Linked DNA regions of Beijerinckia sp. 28-YEA-48. The protein of the gene in region 1 interacts with the protein of each later gene in a pairwise test. Links are inferred from orthologs where the notes say so. Each region holds a gene or a part of one and is shown in the gene's direction. Other genes may lie near its edges.

Region 1 (2,902 bases):
TGGGCTGTGCGCACCCAAGCGCCGACCCGGCCGGTATCCCAAGATGTTCTTCGCCTCGCGGCTCTGCCCGTGCGCGAACCGAAGCGAGGCTGAAATGTTCCGTACCCTCAATGTGGTCGCAATTCTAGCGCTGATCGGCGCGGCGATTTACGCCTATTCGATCAAATACGAGACCATTCTGTTCGCCGAACAAATTTTGAAAATGAAGAACGCCAACCAGCAGGAGCGCGACCAGATCGCCATGATGCGGGCGGAATTCGCCCATCTTATCCGTCCCGGTCGCATCCAGGCCCTGGCGGACAAACATCTCGATCTCAAGCAGCTCTCTATTGATCAGATCGTTCAGCCGCAGGACCTGCCGGAGCGGGCGCCATGGGTCGATAGCATCGGCAAGAAGCTCGATCTGCTTGGCCTTGGTGAAGCGACGCCGATGCCGCGTGATGTCACGGGTTCGACGCGCGGCGCCGCTACGCCGAAACAGAATGCGGAGGCGCGCTAATCATGTCCCATTCGCAGCCGTTTCCTGAGGACAACATGCAAGATGTCGCTCCTCCCCCGCGTCGTCGTTCGATCCGCTCCTGGCTGGTGCCGTTCCTGCGCGGGGTGCTTGGCACCCGCATTGGCAAGAGTGGCTCGCGCGTCCGGCTGATCACCCTGGCGTTCACCGCGGTCTTCGTGTTTCTCGGTGGCAAGCTCATTTGGCTTGGCATGAAGCCCGAGCAGAACGGTTTGAAGCGGGCGGCCACGGAAGCAAGCTCACGGGCGCGGCCCGATATTGTCGATCGTAACGGCGATATTCTGGCGACCGACATCAAGATCGATTCCGTTTTCGCCGAACCGCGTCGCATCATCGATAAGGATGAAGCGGTGGAACTGCTCACCGCGGTTCTGCCCGATGTGAACGCGCGCGAATTGCGGGACCGGCTTGGTTCGCGCAAAGGTTTCATCTGGGTCAAGCGCGGTATCACGCCCAAGGAGCGCGAAGAGGTGTTCCGCCTCGGCCTGCCGGGTGTTGGCTTTCTGCCGGAGAATAAACGCGTCTATCCAAACGGTCCGGTGGCTGCCCACGTGCTCGGCTTCACCAACACCGACAATATCGGCATCGCTGGCGTCGAGAAATATATCGACGGCAACGGCCTTAACGATCTGGCCCTTGCTGGCCTGACGGCGCGTTCGAGCGATATGAAGCCGATCAAGCTGTCGCTCGACATCAAGGCCACTTATGCGGTGCGCGACGAGCTCGTCAGAGGCATCGAGAAATTCAAGGCCAAGGCGGCTGCTGCCGCGATCATGGACGTCAACACCGGCGAGGTCATCGCGATCGCCTCGGTGCCCGACTATGATCCGAACAATCCGGTCGATGCCTTGGAACCCAACCGCATCAACCGCATGACTGTCGGTGTGTTCGAAATGGGCTCGACCTTCAAGGCGCTGACCATGGCGATGGCGCTGGAAGCCCGCAAGGTCACGGTCAACACGAAGATCGATGCGCGTGGCGCCTTGCGCTACGGACGCTTCGCCATCAACGATTTCCATGCGCAAAACCGCGTGCTGTCGGTGTCGGAAGTCTTCACCTATTCGTCGAACGTCGGCACGGCCCGGATGGCCCTGATGATCGGCGTCGAGGGGCACAAGGCGTTCCTGCGCAAGATCGGCCAGCTCGATCGTATGCGCACCGAACTACCCGAAAGCGCCGAGCCGATCGTGCCGCGCAATTGGGGTGAGCTGAACACGATGACCATCGCCTTCGGCCATGGCCTGGCGGTCGCGCCCTTGCAGGCGATGATGGCGGTGTCGGCGCTGGTCAACGGCGGTCAGCTGATCAAGCCAACGTTCCTCATGCGCTCGGAACAGGAGGCGCGTGCCATCTCGCCGCAAGTGATCCGCCCTGACACTTCGGAAAGCATGCGCTATCTGATGCGCCTCAATGCGGAAGTTGGTTCGGCGCGCACGATCAACGTGCAGGGTTATTTCCCCGGCGGCAAAACGGGAACGGCGAACAAGGTTGTGAACGGACGCTATTCCAACGACCGTGTGTTCACCACGTTCACGGCGATCGCTCCGGCCGATAAGCCGAAATATCTGTTCCTGACCGTTTACGACGAACCCCAGGGCGTGCCGGAAACCGGCGGTGCGCGCACCGCCGCTTATAACGCCGGCGCCACGACCGGGCGTATTATCGAGCGCGTGACGCCGATGCTCGGCCTGCCGCCGCGCGTGGCGACGCCGCAGATGTCGCAAGTCTTTCCGTCAGTGGCGCGTCTGGGCATTGGTCTGCCTTCAAGCGGGAGCGCCTGGCGGTGAGCAAGCTGCGCGATATTCTGCCGTCCGCCGCGATGCCGGATGGTGTCGCTGGTCGTGACGTTGCGGGATTGACCGCCGATAGCCGTGCCGTGCGCGCGGGTTTCGTGTTTTTCGCTGTCCCTGGCGTCAAGGCCGATGGGCTTAGCTTCGCGGCGCAGGCTCATGCCAATGGCGCTGTGGCGATCGTCTGCGAACAGCTGCCGGAGACGCCGGTGGCCGGGGCCGTCTATGTAAAGGTCGCTGATGTGCGGGCAGCGCTGGCGCAAGCGGCGGCGCGGTTTTATGCGCGCCAGCCGGCCGTGATCGCCGCGATCACCGGTACCAGCGGCAAGACATCGACAGCCTCCTTCGTGCGCCAGATCTGGCAGAAGCTTGGTTTTCCGTCGGCGGCTCTGGGCACGACCGGTGTCGTGACCGCCGAGGGTGTCGCCTATGGATCGCTGACGACGCCTGATCCGATCACGCTGCACCAAGTGCTTGATCGCTTGGCCGGCGACGGCATCACCCATCTGGCCATGGAAGCCTCCTCGCACGGCCTCGAGCAGAAGCGTCTCGATGGTGTGCGTCTGGCAGCCGGCGCCTTCACCAATCTGTCGCG
Region 2 (4,372 bases), 4.3 Mb from region 1 along the record:
ATCCTCGATCAACTTCTGCACTTCGGTCACGGCCTTGCGCGGAATGATCACGCCCGGCATGCCCGGCGAGCCTTGCGGCGCCGGCATTTCGACACGCGCCAGACGATGGCCATCGGTGGCGACGGCGCGCAGCATGGTGTGGCCACCGGAATCGGTGGTGTGCATGAAGATGCCGTTCAGATAGTAGCGCGTCTCTTCGGTCGAGATGGCGAACTGCGTCTTCTCGATCAGTTTCTTCAGATCGCCCGCCGGCAGAACGAATTTGTGGCTGAGATCGCCGGCATTGAGATCGGGGAAATCGGTCTCGGGCAGCGATTGCAGGGTGAAGCGCGAACGGCCCGAGCGCAGCAGCAGCTGGCCGCCCTCGCCCGACTGTTCCAGCGACACCTGAGCGCCGTCCGGCAATTTGCGGACGATGTCATAGAGGGTGTGGGCGGGCAGTGTCGTGGCGCCCGCCTGGCCGACATCGGCCGCCACCGTTTCGGTGATCTCGAGATCAAGATCGGTCGCTTTCAGCAGCAGCGATCGGCCGGCTGCCTGCAGCAACACGTTGGACAGAATCGGGATCGTATTGCGCCGCTCGACGACCCTGTGTACATGCCCGAGCGATTTCAGAAGCGCTGCGCGCTCCAGCGTGACCTTCATAGCCGGACCCATTCCCTGATATTCAGCCCAATAGCTTGTCCCAAAGGGCTGAAATTGTCGCCGTTTGCAAGGCCCTGTGCAAGCGCGCCTCGAGCCCGTGTGGACAGCGGCCCCGACTTTCAACAGCTTTCCACCGCGTTGCGGTAAAGACACCCATGCTTTACCGGGGCTTAATCCGGACGCCGTAATTTCTCATTGCCGCCGCTTTCCTCGGTCGATCTGCCATCGATCCCCTTGAGAAACGACCGGCGGGGCGGGCGTGGAGTGCAATGCGCGGTATTTTCAGCAGGAAAGAGCCCGTTTTCGACTCGCCGAAGCGGCGATCCGAAGAATTGCGCGCTGATCCCGCCGATCGGCCGACGCGACCCGGCCGCAAACAAGCGGCCCCAGAGCGGGGCAAGGCCAAGCGTAAAAAGGGCTTTCTCAGCGGCCTGATCGGTGGCGGCGGCGGTGGGAACGATCGCGCCGCGCCCAAAAAAGGCCGCCGCAAGCGCCGTTCAGCCTTCGGTACGTTGATCTATCTGACGTTGATCACCGGCATCTGGGGCTGTGTCGGGCTGGCCGGCCTGATCGCCTATCATGCGGCGCAATTGCCGCCGATCGACCAGCTGGCAGTGCCGAAGCGGCCGCCGAATATCGCCATTCTCAGCGAAGACGGCGTGCTGCTGGCCAATCGCGGCGACACCGGCGGGCCGGCGGCGCATCTTCGCGACCTGCCGCCCTATGTGCCCAATGCCTTCGTCGCCATCGAGGATCGCCGCTTCTACAGCCATTGGGGCATCGACGTCCTAGGGATTTCCCGCGCTCTGTTGCGCAACGCCACCGGCAGCAGCAGCATGCAGGGCGGCTCGACGCTGACCCAGCAGCTCGCCAAAAATCTGTTCCTGACCCAGGAGCGGACCATGTCGCGCAAGATCCAGGAGGCCATCCTGTCGATCTGGCTTGAGCAGAAATATTCGAAGAACCAGATTCTCGAACTCTATCTCAACCGCGTCTATTTCGGCTCCGGCGCCTACGGCATCGAGGCCGCGGCGCAGAAATATTTCGGCCATGGCGCGCGCCAGCTCACCTTGTCCGAATCGGCCATGCTCGCGGGCCTGATGGTGGCGCCGACACGGCTGGCGCCCAACCGTAATCCCAGCGGTGCGGCCGATCGCGCCGCCAAGGTGATCACCGCCATGGCGCAGGAACACCTGATCACCGACGCGATGGCGAGGATCGCGATGGCCAAGCCGGCCACGGTGACGCGCGAAGCCGGCGCGGCTTCGATCAATTACGCCGCCGACTTCGTCATGGATATTCTCGACGACACGGTCGGCGCGATCGACCAGGACATCGTCGTCACCACCACATTGAGCTCGGTGCTGCAGTCCTCGGCCGAGCGGGCGCTGACCGAAGAGATCAATAAACTCGGCGGCCGTTACGGCGTGTCGCAAGGCGCCGTCGTCTCAATCGATCCGAACGGACAGATCCGCGCTTTGGTCGGCGGACGCAATTATGCCGACAGCCAGTTTAACCGCGCGGTCGCGGCGAAACGGCAGCCGGGCTCGGCGTTCAAGCCTTTCGTCTATCTCACGGCTCTGGAACGGGGCCTTACGCCCGACACCGTGCGTGACGACGCGCCGATCAACATCAAGGGTTGGCGGCCGTCGAATTCGTCGCGCGAATATTTTGGTCCGGTGACGCTGACGCAGGCGCTGGCATTGTCGTTGAACACGGTGGCGGTGCGCCTGACGCAGGAAGTCGGGCCGAAGGCTGTCGTCGCCACGGCGCAGCGCCTGGGCATCGTCTCGGAGTTGCAGCCGAATGCCTCGATCGCGCTTGGCACATCGGAAGTGACGCCGCTTGAACTGGTGTCGGCCTATGCGCCATTCGCCAACGGCGGCATTCGCATTCAGCCGCATGTGATCACGCGCGTGAAAACCGCCACCGGCAAGCTGCTTTATCAACGCAAGGGCTCGAGCTTCGGACGGATCATCGATGCCAGATATGTGGCGATGATGAACGGCATGATGCAGGAAACGCTGCTCACCGGCACGGCGCGCAAGGCGGAGCTGAAAGGCTGGCAGGCCGCCGGCAAGACCGGCACGAGCCAGGATTATCGCGACGCCTGGTTCGTTGGCTACACCAGCAGTCTCGTCACTGGTGTGTGGCTCGGCAACGACGACAATTCGCCGACCAAGAAAACCTCGGGCGGCAATCTGCCTGTCGATATCTGGAGCCGCTTCATGCGTGAAGCGCTGAAAGACACTGTGCCGCAGCCCTTGCCATCGGCTTCTTGGCGCGATTCCCTACCGCCGCCTTCGGCACCACCGGGCATGATTCCGTCAGCGCCTATGCCGCAAGGTTCCATACCGATGGCCTCGCAAGCGCCGCTGCCGCCAGCTTCGGTGCCGCAAACCGGCGGTTTGATACCGCCAGCGCCCATCGGCCCCACCGGCAACGGGCCGATGACCATCAATCAAGCTGGCCAGGCCGGTCAGAACTCGGCGCGTAACGGTAACAACAGTGTGAGCCGGCCGCCGTCGATCCGGCGTGACAACGGCAATCCGTTGATCCCGCCGGCGCCGATCGGCAATGACCGGACAGGCTCGATAGAGCCGCAACGACAGCCTGGAATTTTGGAAAGATTGTTCGGCGGCTGAGTGTAACCGCCGAACGTTCAGCCTAAGCGCATGTTCGCTTAGTGCAGACTCACCGTCTGCAGCGAATGCTCCCAGGCGTTGGCGATCGCCGCATCCTTCGAATCGGTCAGGATGATCGGCGTGCCATCGGCGGAGAGCAGGGCGAAAAGATTGAGGCCCGGCTGAATCTCGCCGATCTGTGGAAATAGACGTTGCGCATCTTCCGACTTGATCGGGCGCACATAAGCAATCATGCCGCCGCCGAGATGGGCGAATTGTTCCGGCGTCAACGACACGTTCGCAATGGTGTTCATGTCATGTTCGGTCATTTTTACGCTCCTTACTCTGGCGTCCCGTTTGGGCCCGCCCCGCTTTGGCGCTGACATTCAATCCCGCGCCGCAATGTTGATCTTCTGCACGATCCGTTCCGGTTGTGGCCGGGCGAGATCAACGGACAAAAGACCGTTCTTCAAATCCGCTCCCAAGACCTGCATGCCTTCCGCAAGCAGAAAGGCACGTTGGAACTGGCGGGCGGCGATGCCGCGATGCAGGTAGACCCGTTCCTTGTCTTCGGTCTGCCTGCCGCGAATGACGAGCTGCTGCTCTTCCAGCGTCACTTCCAGCTGGTCTTGGGTAAACCCCGCAACGGCCAAAGTGATCCGTAGCCGTTCAGGATAATTATCGCTCTTGGCGAGGCGCTCGATATTGTAGGGCGGATAACCGTCAGCGGCGGTTCTCGACACCCGATCGAGCGCCCGCTCGATGTCATCGAAGCCGAGCAGGAAGGGGGAATTCAATGTGGGTAACCTGGACATCGTCTTAATTTCCTGAAGCCCTGCTGGCGCCTCGTCGGGGACCCTTTCGGCATCCCAGTATTCTTAGCTGTATTCTTGGCTGTACTCTTGCCTGCGACCCCACCGGGATCACCAGACCAATATGGGCATGGTTTCGCCCCGATCAAGATGAAATCCAGCGCGGCGCTTCTTCCTCCAGAATAAATCGGTGAAAATCGAATCCTGTCTCGAGTGTCGGCTTAATCACTGCGAAATAAGGGGAAATATCGAAATCCCTGGGGGTGAACAGGGAACGGTTCTGGATATGCA
Region 3 (4,192 bases), 5.3 Mb from region 1 along the record:
ATGCGATAAGACGCCGCCGTTTGTTCGCGCGAAGAGGCGTTTGGCGACATGGTCATTTCTGCCATTGCGCCATCGGCGATGATCTCATCGATAAGATCGTGAACTTCTAAGTTGCGTGGTGCGCGTCTACTCGCGCAACCCTGATGATAATGTTTGAATCTGTTGAGCGTTCCATCGAAGTGGCAGATGACTGATCCGGTTCCTTCGATGCTCGAGTGGTTCCGCGACTTCGCACTTTGGTCGCGTCAACTGCATGGAATGACCACATGATGAACAGAAGATGGCCGGTTTTGATCGTCCAACTGTGCGTACTCGCGGACCTATGACGAGCCGCGCCTGATAGAAAGGACGCACAATGCGAATACTGATGACACTCACAGCGCTCTCAGTCCTGGCCTTTGCAGCGTCAGCTCAGGCGCAATCGCAAGTTCCACAAAGCCGCTCCGAGGGATCCGCTGCGTCAGATACGTCTGCGCCCCAGCGATTTAAGAAGGTTCAGATTGTTGAGTTCAAAGACCTTCCGACCAATTCTCAAAATCAAGTCGATACGGTCATCGCAACGATGCAGCAGGACGATTTACAGAAGCTGCATCAATCAATTGATTCAATCCCGGCGGCTGCGCAGGCCTTGAAAGCGAAGGGCTTGAGTTCATCGCAAGTTGTCGTTGCCAGTCTTGATGATGAGGGAACGCTGACGTTGATTACCAAATCGACGTGAGGTCGCGCTTCCCAATTATTTGAACGTCGTGGGCCTTGGGGGCAATCCAAGGAGCATCCAATGAAACTAGCATCTGCAAATGTTGATCAAGCCATGAGTCATCTCGACGCACAAGTTGTGCCTGATGATCATCCAGTCAACGAGCGTCTGGTCAGTCTGTTCGGCGACCATACCTTCTTCCTCAATCAAAGTGGTCTCAATATCGTCGAGCCAGCGGAGCCAGTCGAGCCTGGTGATGATGGCGCTCTGACAGGACGAGTGATCAAGCTTGCGACGTGGACTGATGAAAGTCGCACCAGCTTGGCGCCGCATGAGCGAGAGGTCACGGAAGTCGTTGTCCCCCTGAGCGATGTCGCATAGCGAAGCCGAACTAAACAGCTATGGAACTTACGGCGCTCGTTGATGAACGGTTTTCATCTCGAGCGCCGTTTGTTTGAAGCCTTCCTTTGGGATTTGCGCGGTGAGAGGCTCTAAGCGCGCCTGCATGACGTGGCCGAGGGGTAATCGATTGGGCTCGCTGGTGGCATGTCACTCATCGCCGTCAGCTCATCAGGCCTCGACTTCCGACGGCCGAACAGCGTTCAGGGTGACGTCCCGATCAAACTTGCTCATCTCGGCTCTTTGCTCGCATGGAAGCCAACCCTATATTATCTGTTAGCGATCAATCGGTTATGCTAAGTTGGTCCACATCGTGGATGTATCGTCTTCTGCTGAAAATTGCGTTTGAAGGAGATGATCCGATATCTTCCTTTATCGGTATCGTTTTGCTGCTGTCTTTGTGGCGGGTTGATAGGAACGTGGAAGCGCGCAGCACGCGCGGCTTCACAGGTAGAGTGAGGCGGAAGCCGAGATGCCAGCACGCGGTCGTGGAGTGAGACGACGCGGCGGCCTCAGGTTCTGGTTCCGGCGGCTGCTGTTCGTTCTCCTGGCCTTGGCGCTGCTGCCGCTCGCTTTGACGCTTCTCTACGCCATCCCGCAGGTGCGGCCTGTTTCGACGTTGATGCTCGCGGACCTGGTTACAGGGGGGTACGATCGGCGATGGGTTGATATCGATGATATCGCGCCGGTGCTGCGCACCGCCGTCATCATGTCCGAGGATGGACAGTTCTGCGCTCATCACGGCATCGACTTTGCCGGGCTGAAGACGGTGGTCGATAAGACGTTGGACGGCGGGACGACCCGTGGCGCTTCGACGATCCCCATGCAGACGGCGAAGAATCTCTTTCTCTGGCCCGGTCGCTCTTTCGTCCGCAAAGCGCTGGAGGCGCCATTGGCGTTGTGGCTCGATGCGGTGCTGTCGAAGAAGCGGCTGCTCGAGATCTATCTCAACATTGTCGAATGGGGGCCGGGCATCTATGGCGCCGAGGCTGCCGCGCGGCATCACTTCGGCCGCTCCGCCAGCGAACTGACGCGCCGTCAGGCGGCGCTGCTGGCGGTGGCGCTGCCTAACCCGATCGTGCGCACCCCGGCGCGGCCAAGTGGCCTCCTCAATCGGCTTGCCTCAGTGATCGAACGGCGGATCGCCCAGGCCGGTAGCTATGCGGCCTGCGTAAAGTAGCGACGTTCGCCGGCATAACCATTCCCTATGCCTTTTCGACATTTTCATATTGGGCCGGTGTGTTGAAAAGCGGCTAGAATCGCTGCGCCTGGTTGGAGAGGGATGTCGCCGCCAGAGCCCGAAGAGCGTTCAGCTCTCGGATTTGGGAGGGAAGTTACAATGCAGCCGTTTCGGACACGGTTAAGCTTGCTCGCCGCGAGCGCTCTGGCATTCGTCCTGCCGCAATTCGTCCTGCCGCCTGCGGCTTCGGCGGACCCGGTTTCGGATTTCTATGCGGGCAAGGTCGTGACCATGCTCGTGCCGGCCAGCGTCGGTGGCGATGTCGATGCGCGCGCCCGCCTGATCTCGCGTTATATGGGCAAGTATATTCCCGGCCATCCGACGATCCTGCCGCGCAATATGCCGGGCGCCGTGGGCTTGCAGGCGGCGAACTGGCTCTACAACATCGCGCCGCGCGACGGCACTGTTCTGCACGCGGTCATGCAGAGCATGCCGACGCATCAATTGCTCGGTGGCCAGGGCGTGCAATTCGACGCCAGCAAATTCATCTGGATCGGCAATACGAGCGATGAATCCAACACCATCGTGTCGTGGGCGGCTTCGGGGGTGAAATCCTTCGCGGATCTGAAGGACCGCGAGGTGACTGTCGGCGCGCCGGGCACATTCACCAACTGTGTCTACTATCCGTTGCTGATGAATGCGGTGCTCGGCACCAAGTTCAAGATCATCTCCGGTTATCCAGGTGGCAATGAAGTCAACCTGGCGATGGAGCGCGGTGAAGTGAGCGCGCGCGCCTGCCAGGCCTGGTCGGCCTGGGCAAGCACGAAGCCTGACTGGCTGGCGGACAAGAAGATCAACATTCTCGTCCAGGTGCGCCGGGAAGCGAGCCCGGAACTACCTGGTGTTCCGTTGTTGGCCGATCTCGCCAGCAATGAGGAAGACAAGATGATCCTGCGGTTCATGTCGATGGACAATTCCTATGGCCGACCGTTCGCGACCACGCCGGATGTGCCGAGCGACCGCGTGAAAGCGCTGCGCCAAGCCTTCGACGAGACGATGCGCGATCCCGATCTTCTGGCTGAGGCGGTGAAGTCCGATATCAAGCTGACGCCTTCGAGCGGTGAGGACGTGCAGCGCCTGATTGCGGAGCTGTTCGCGACGCCCAAGAGCGTCATTGAGAAGACCAAGGCGATCCTGGCTGAAACGGCCCATGTCGCGCGGGTCAAATAGGCTAAAGCTGGGATTTCGGAGAGTCATATGAACGAACATGCCATCCGCGCGCCTGGCGCAGAGGGGGAACTTGCCGATCGGGCACCGCAGCTGCCGCGTGGCAGTTGCGACTGTCAGCTGCATGTCTATGCGCAGGACCGCTCCGCCTATCCGATCCGGCATAACAGGCCGTTGTATGATGCGCCGGTCGCCGAATTGTCCGATGCCCTCCGCATGCACGAACAGGTTGCTCTGGATCGTCTCGTGCTCGTGCAAGCGACCGTCTACACGACCGACCATGCCTTGCTGCTCGACTCCTTGGCGAAATTGACGCCGGCGCGGGCACGTGGCGTCGCCATCATCGATGATAGCGTGACGGATGATGAGCTGAAGCGCCTCGACGCGGCGGGCGTGCGCGCCGCGCGTTTCAATTTTCAGCCGCGGCTTGGGCTTGTTCCGAGCCTCGATATGTTCCGGCGATCGGTCCGCAGAGTTCAGGATCTGGGCTGGTTCATCAAGATCTTTGGTGGTCCGAGCGAGCTAGCCGAGATCGCTGATGAGATCAGGCGATGCGAAGTTCCTGTCGTCATCGACCATATGGGCCATCTGAATCAGGGCGGCGCCATTCATGAAGCCGGTTTGAAGCTGCTGCGTTCGACCCTCGAACAAAAGGATCGCTGGGTGATGTTGTCCAATGGTCATCGTCT

Evidence for each region. Proteins that work in one complex are often made in the same cells at the same time.
Region 2: the proteins of BLW50_RS00415 (region 1) and BLW50_RS20545 interact in binary tests that used the Escherichia coli proteins (3 or more experiments, as listed by UniProt). The link is inferred for Beijerinckia sp. 28-YEA-48 from one-to-one orthologs.
Region 3: the proteins of BLW50_RS00415 (region 1) and mtgA interact in binary tests that used the Escherichia coli proteins (3 or more experiments, as listed by UniProt). The link is inferred for Beijerinckia sp. 28-YEA-48 from one-to-one orthologs.

Annotation. Positions count from the first base shown.
Region 1 is NZ_FNSI01000001.1:89,204-92,105, forward strand. It holds BLW50_RS00415 (peptidoglycan D,D-transpeptidase FtsI family protein), read left to right. Parts: upstream 1-501; coding sequence 502-2,304; downstream 2,305-2,902. Other genes in the region: rsmH (16S rRNA (cytosine(1402)-N(4))-methyltransferase RsmH), read left to right, coding at 1-93; BLW50_RS00410 (cell division protein FtsL), read left to right, coding at 95-499; BLW50_RS00420 (UDP-N-acetylmuramoyl-L-alanyl-D-glutamate--2,6-diaminopimelate ligase), read left to right, coding at 2,337-2,902. UniProt on the Escherichia coli protein: Essential cell division protein that catalyzes cross-linking of the peptidoglycan cell wall at the division septum. Required for localization of FtsN.
Region 2 is NZ_FNSI01000001.1:4,379,070-4,383,441, forward strand. Bases 533-3,602 are described here. They hold BLW50_RS20545 (transglycosylase domain-containing protein), read left to right. Parts: upstream 533-914; coding sequence 915-3,290; downstream 3,291-3,602. Other genes in these bases: dnaN (DNA polymerase III subunit beta), read right to left, coding at 533-645; BLW50_RS20550 (BQ00720 family protein), read right to left, coding at 3,329-3,598. Outside these bases: more of dnaN, read right to left, coding at 1-532; BLW50_RS20555 (Hsp20 family protein), read right to left, coding at 3,656-4,084; BLW50_RS20560 (C40 family peptidase), read right to left, coding at 4,227-4,372. UniProt on the Escherichia coli protein: Cell wall formation. Synthesis of cross-linked peptidoglycan from the lipid intermediates.
Region 3 is NZ_FNSI01000001.1:5,413,785-5,417,976, forward strand. The notes cover bases 533-3,422. They hold mtgA (monofunctional biosynthetic peptidoglycan transglycosylase), read left to right. Parts: upstream 533-1,568; coding sequence 1,569-2,276; downstream 2,277-3,422. Other genes in these bases: BLW50_RS25410 (hypothetical protein), read left to right, coding at 533-718; BLW50_RS25415 (hypothetical protein), read left to right, coding at 779-1,078; BLW50_RS25425 (Bug family tripartite tricarboxylate transporter substrate binding protein), read left to right, coding at 2,436-3,422. Outside these bases: BLW50_RS25405 (hypothetical protein), read left to right, coding at 1-110; more of BLW50_RS25410, read left to right, coding at 368-532; more of BLW50_RS25425, read left to right, coding at 3,423-3,506; BLW50_RS25430 (amidohydrolase family protein), read left to right, coding at 3,534-4,192. UniProt on the Escherichia coli protein: Peptidoglycan polymerase that catalyzes glycan chain elongation from lipid-linked precursors. May play a role in peptidoglycan assembly during cell division in collaboration with other cell division proteins.